2 regions of the Bacillus sp. AC266 genome follow, and region 2 is predicted to be linked to the other one. Evidence: riboswitches for the same ligand, from Rfam matches in the RefSeq annotation. Region 2 holds a riboswitch; the other holds the start of a gene.
What was found. A riboswitch is a leader RNA that binds a small molecule or an ion and turns the genes downstream of it on or off. The one in region 2 is predicted to bind S-adenosylmethionine.
Positions count from the first base shown of each region.

Region 1: another riboswitch for S-adenosylmethionine. It lies ahead of AC0IXC_RS26985 (ABC transporter permease); the one in region 2 lies ahead of mtnK (S-methyl-5-thioribose kinase).

Region 1 is NZ_CEEDEC010000010.1:24,385-27,709, reverse strand. It holds gene AC0IXC_RS26990 (ABC transporter permease) at 1-787, opposite strand, end outside; gene AC0IXC_RS26985 (ABC transporter permease) at 804-1,721, opposite strand; SAM riboswitch class I at 1,859-1,964, opposite strand; gene AC0IXC_RS26980 (DUF3951 domain-containing protein) at 2,138-2,353, shown strand; gene AC0IXC_RS26975 (hypothetical protein) at 2,372-2,875, opposite strand; gene AC0IXC_RS26970 (multidrug effflux MFS transporter) at 3,126-3,325, opposite strand, start outside.
Region 2 is NZ_CEEDEC010000002.1:771,206-774,530, forward strand. It holds gene AC0IXC_RS11655 (carbon-nitrogen family hydrolase) at 5-868, shown strand; SAM riboswitch class I at 940-1,080, shown strand; gene mtnK (S-methyl-5-thioribose kinase) at 1,169-2,347, shown strand; gene mtnA (S-methyl-5-thioribose-1-phosphate isomerase) at 2,344-3,325, shown strand, end outside.

The DNA of each region.
Region 1 (3,325 bases), on a different contig from region 2:
AGCTCGCTGCTGGTGATTGTACTCCAAGTCCGATAAAACTTAAAAATGATTCTGAGAAAATAGCTGCTGGAATTGTAAATGATAAATTGACGATAATAATCCCCGTTAAGTTTGGAATTAAATGCCCATATATAATTTTCATATGAGATGTACCTAATCGCTCTGCTGCAATAACAAATTCTCTTTGTTTCAATGAAAGTACTTGCGCCCGAATGAGACGTGCCATGCCAATCCATCCCGTTAACGCAAGAGCTATAATAATTGTAAAAAGTCCTGGTTTCATAATGATTAATAGTAAAATAACAATCAGTAAATATGGGATACCGTATAACACTTCAATCCCTCTTATAATCCACTCATCAATTAACGTTCCAAGACGATTACGTCCTCTCACATATCCACTAAAGCCACCGATAAGTACACCAAGCCCTATATCAAGAGCTGCTGCTACCAATCCAACTGTTAATGAAATTTTCCCACCAGCCCAAGTACGCGCCCAAATATCTCTCCCTAAATCGTCTGTTCCGAACCAATGCTCACTACTAGGCGGTAAATTAGTTGCTTCTTTTACTTGTTCACTCGCAGTAAATGGTGTTAAACTTTCGCCAATAAGCGAGAAAACAATAATTAGTAATAACGTCACTGCCCCTAAAACTGCTATAGGGTTTGATATAAACTTGCGAAACACTTCCTTTTTCCGGCTAATCGTTTGCTGATCTTTATTTATCGTTAATTCTTTTTTCTCTTCATTCGTTAATAACTGGTCATTAATTTCATAAGCCCCCATTTAAACATCACCCTCCTTACGTAATAGAACGAATGCGCGGATCAACAATACGATGAATGATATCTGTAATAAAAATACATACAATTAATAGCGCACTATAGAAAATGGTTGTTCCCATAATCACCGGATAATCTCGGTTGAAAATACTGTCTACAAAATATTTTCCTAAACCAGGAATTGAAAAGATTTTTTCAATAACGAAAGTCCCTGTTAAAAGTCCAGCCATTAATGGGCCAACAAATGTAAGTACCGGAACAATCGCATTTCGAAGAGCATGTCTTATAATGATTTTCTTAATTGGTATACCTTTCGCTCTCGCTAGCTTAATATAATCACTCTGCAACACTTCAATCATATTAGAGCGAACAAATCTTGTAATAACTGCGATTGGTCCTAACGCTAATGCGAAGGAGGGTAATACAGTATGCTCAAATGTTCCCCAAGACGCCACTGGTAGTAATTCAAATTGTATGGCGAATACTTGTATAAATAGTGGTGCTAAAATAAAACTAGGAATAGAAATACCGAGAATCGCAAGCAAGCTCACACTATAATCAATCACTTTCCCATGATATAGCGCGGCAAATGTACCTGCGGCAATTCCGACTAACAATGAAATAACAAGTGCTTGTAAACCAATAATTGCCGATGGTCCAAAACCAGTTGTTATAATTTCCGATACACCTTGACCTGTCGATTGAACAGATTCGCCAAAATCAAAATGAACTACCCCATCCAAATAAGCAACATACTGATTCCATAACGGTTCATCAAGGTGATACTTCGCTCTCATGTTTTGTATTACTTCTTCAGGAAAGATTTTCGCATCTGATGAAAACGGATCACCTGGAATAATATGCATAATTAAAAATGTTACTGTCGTAATGACCCATAGCGTGAATACCATAACCGATAGTTTTTTAATAACATACACTTCAATAACCCCCTAAACAAATGAATTTACTTTGTTTTATTGACATATTTGTTGCCATTACTCCTTCTCTACTTCTTAAAACACAAAAAGCCTTGATCTTAAAAAATAAGATCAAGGCTTAATAAACGAAGGCCCATCACTTATCTTTCAAGACTTGCTTGCTGGAATTAGCACGGTGTTCCTGTTACAGAACCCGCTGCTGAGGTGTCATAGGGCCAGTCCCTCTACCTCTCTGGATAAGTAAATTGCTATATTATTATTTGGTTCAAATTGTATATTTCGAATTATAATTCTGAAAAAATGAAAAGTCAATCAAATTGGATATATTTAGAAAAATCAGTTTTCTATTATATTAGTTATTGAAATTACAATCTTTCGCTTATAATAAAAAGAAATTGTATTAAAGGAGTTATAAGATGGATCCACTACTTCTGGCTACTATAGGATTGCCATTAACAATCGTCATACTCTTCATCATTGGCTTCTATAAACTCTTCATTAAAAAGAAAAGCATCACTTCTTTTTACACTCCATTCGATAATATTACTGGCCAAACAATTTCAGAATTTCACGAAGAACAGAAGGTATTAGTATCCGAGGATGAAGACGGAGATGTTAAAAAGAAAAAATAACCTTGCGCATGCGCAAGGTTATTTTTTCGCCTCTGTTTGAAAACGTTTATAGTATGTCGATGCTGTTGAAAAATTAACTTCTATATCACGAATCAACGATGAATCTTCTTCTTTAGCTAACTTCTGTAATTTTTTCATCGCTTGTTCTGCTTCATTTAAGAAACCAACATATAGTTCATGTTCATCCTCTTTCGACTTCGGCACACGAATTTCTTTACGCATATGATCAATATCTTCTAACATGCCCGTTGTTACCGTTCGCACGTCTTCTTTATATTTAGCACTAGTTATTTCCTTACCGCCCTTTTCTTTTGCCACTTCCCATAACTGTAACGCTTTATTAATTTCTTTGTTCATCTTCACATCATACTTTTCATGTACCTCGTTATATACTTTCATATCTTCTGTTTGCTCAGTAGATTGCTCTACCTTTTCTTTCGGTTCTTTCGTGTCTTTATTTCCATCACATCCCGCTAGAAGGAGCATACCCCCAAGCATAGCAATACCGAAAACCTTCTTCATCTCTTATTCTCCTTTTATCTACAGCTATTACTCATTATAGTTTCTTTTATCTCCACTTGTTATTATACCGAGAACACCCTACTTTTTACACTTAAGACGAGATCTTAATATACACACCAACATTTTTGTCACAGTATCGTCACTTTATGCAAATAACTTTTGCATCACCTTACAACACTGTATAAGTTATTTCAAAGAAATGAAAAAAGAGCTGATTCAACACATGTTTGAATCAGCTCTTTTTTATAAATTAAGCCTCTAAATTTTGTCTTTGTTGCAGTTCAAACTGCTTCTCACTTCTTCTGGCCATAAATAGATAACATAACACAGCACCAATTTCACAAAGAGCTATAACAACCCCCATAGGAAGTGCTGTATTGCTTCCACCAATACCTACTAGCGGTGCAACAAGTGCTCCTGAAATGAACTGTAATAAACCTAGTAAAGCTG
Region 2 (3,325 bases):
TCTTTTGAAAGTTGTTACAATTCTAGTGACAAATGATATAATCTTTCCAGTATTTTGTAAAGAAAAAAATGAGAATGGGGCTGAAAAAATGAAAGTCGCATGTATTCAAATGGATATTGTCTTTGGAGATGTAGAAAAAAATATTGAGAACGCTAAAAAAAAAATAAGTGAAGCGATGAAAGAAAGACCAGATGTTATCGTCTTACCAGAACTATGGACAACAGGATATGATTTAACGAGACTTTCTGAAATTGCAGATACGGATGGATTAGAAACGAAAGAAAAGTTGAAAGAATGGTCGAAGCAATATGGTGTACATATTGTTGGTGGTTCCATAGCAAAGCAAACAGAGCAAGGGGTTACAAATACAATGTATGTTGTAAACAATGAAGGGAATCTAGTCAATGAATATAGTAAAGTACATTTATTTCAGCTGATGGATGAACATAAATATTTAGTTGCTGGTAATGAAACAGGTGAATTTAAGTTAGATGATGTAGAGTGTGCTGGTACAATTTGTTATGATATTCGTTTTCCAGAGTGGATGCGCGTTCATACTGCTAAAGGTGCAAAAGTTTTATTTGTTGTAGCAGAATGGCCATTAGTACGTTTAGCACATTGGCGTTTGCTTTTACAGGCGAGAGCAGTTGAAAATCAGTGTTATGTTGTTGCGTGCAATAGAGCAGGAAAGGATCCGAATAATGAGTTTGCAGGTCATTCTCTAATTGTGGATCCTTGGGGTGAAGTTGTGGTAGAGGCAAATGAAGAGGAATCAATTTTATTTGGAGAACTTAAATTCGAGAAAATTAAAGAGGTACGTAAAGGAATTCCGGTTTTTGCAGATCGTCGTCCAGAATTATACAAATAAAATGTTGACAAGTGATTTTTATTCTTGGTATAGTCTTCATCATAAAGTTAAAAATTCTAAAAATTATAAAACTCTTATCAAGAGCAGGTGGAGGGATTTGGCCCGATGAAGCCCAGCAACCGACCGTAATACCATTGTGAAATGGGGCGTTTATGACGCCAAAAGGCACGGTGCTAATTCCAGCAGAAAGTAAACTTTCTGGCAGATAAGAGGGGAGAAGATAAACTTCAAACCTCTTTCTTTGTGGAAAGGGGTTTTTCTATTTTAGAAAAACCTCTGAATGAAAAGGAGGAGAAGACGATGGGATATTATTCATTAACTGAAACAACAGCTATACAATATGCGAAAGAACACGGTTATTTTGAAAAGAAAGCAAATGTAGTTTGTCATGAAATTGGAGATGGAAATTTAAATTACGTGTTCAAATTAGATGATGGAGAGAAGTCTATTATAATAAAACAAGCACTGCCATATGCGAAAGTAGTTGGTGAGAGCTGGCCACTGTCTATAAAAAGAGCGACGATTGAAAGTAAAGCATTACAAATTTTTGCGAAGTATGTGCCAGAGTATGTTCCGGTAGTGTACAGTCATGATGAAGAGTTAGCAGTTACAGTAATAGAAGACTTATCAAGACTAACAATTACAAGAAAAGGATTAATAGATGGAGAAGGATATCCACTTTTATCCCAGCATATCGGTCGTTTTCTAGCACATGTTTTGTTTTATACTTCAGATTTCGGTTTACAGTCAGAAGAGAAAAGGGTACTAGAAGGTACATTTGTAAATCCAGACCTTAGTAAAATTACAGAAGATTTAGTTTTTACGGATCCATTTGGACATTATGATACGAATGATTATGAGTCAGATTTACAGTCAGTGATTGATGAACTTTGGAGTGACAAAACTTTAAAACTAAAAGTAGCACAATATAAATATAAGTTTTTAACGAGAAAAGAAGCGCTTATTCATGGTGATTTACATACTGGTAGTATTTTTTCATCACCTTCTGAAACGAAAGTGATCGATCCAGAATTTGCAACGTACGGTCCATTTGGATTTGATATCGGTCAATTTATTGCAAATCTATTATTAAATGCTTTATCTAGAGAAGAAGAAAAGAGAAGTGTACTATTTTTCCATATAGAAAAGACATGGAGTTATTTTGTAGAAAACTTTACGAAGTTATGGATTGGAGAAGGTGTAGAAGCATATACGAAAGAAAAACAATGGTTACCAATTATTTTGCAAAATATCTTTACTGATGCCGTCGGATTTGCCGGATGTGAACTGATTCGTAGAACAATTGGCTTAGCTCATGTAGCGGATTTAGATGGGATAGCAAATAAAGAAAATAGAATTCAAGCTAAAAAACAAGCGTTATCCTTAGGTAGAGAACTAATAAAATATGAAGCCAAGTGTGCTGATATTCAACTGTTTCGAACATTATTTCAACAGACAGTTGGAGGCGTAAAAGCATGAGTACAATTATTACTATTCCGAGATCTGTAAGTTGGAAAGGCGATGCAATTGCAGTATTGAATCAAACAAAGTTGCCGCATGTCACTGAATACAAAACATTAACGAATATTGAAGAGGTATGGAAAAGTATCATTATGTTAGAAGTACGAGGAGCGCCTGCAATTGGAATTGTAGCTGCGTTTGGTTTGGCGCTTGCGGCAAAGAAATACGATGCTATAAATATCTATGAGTTTCAGAAGAAATTTAATAGAGATTGTAACTATTTAGGAACATCACGCCCGACAGCAGTCAATTTATTTTGGGCAATCAATCGTATGAGAGAATCTATTCGAGAGATTACTACAATAAAAGAAGCTCAAAAAATATTAGAAGAAGAAGCGCTTCATATTCAGCAAGAGGATGAAATGGTGTGCCGAAGTATTGGAGAACATGCTTTAACATGTTTTAAAGACGGTGATAAAATTTTAACAATTTGTAACGCTGGAAGTATTGCAACTGCTAGATATGGAACAGCATTAGCCCCATTTTATATTGGGAAAGAGAAGGGTGTGCGTTTACATGCGTATGCGTGTGAAACGAGGCCGGTTTTACAAGGTGGTCGTTTAACGACATGGGAATTGAAACAAGCAGACATTGATGTAACGCTTATTACGGATAATACTGCAGCACATGCAATTCGAACGAAAGAAATTAATGCGATTATCGTAGGGGCAGATCGAATCGTTGAAAACGGTGATACTGCTAATAAAATAGGAACATTAAATTTAGCTATATTAGCAAAGTATTTCGGTATCCCATTTTACGTTGCAGCACCGTTATCTACATTTGATACTACGAAACAAACAGGTGCTGAAATTGTCATTGAAGAAAGAGATGAAACAGAAGTTACGAAAATTTTTGGGAAACAAGTGGCGCCACTTGGAACACCTGTATTTAACCCTGCATTTGATGTAACACCGCATGAATTAATTACGGGGA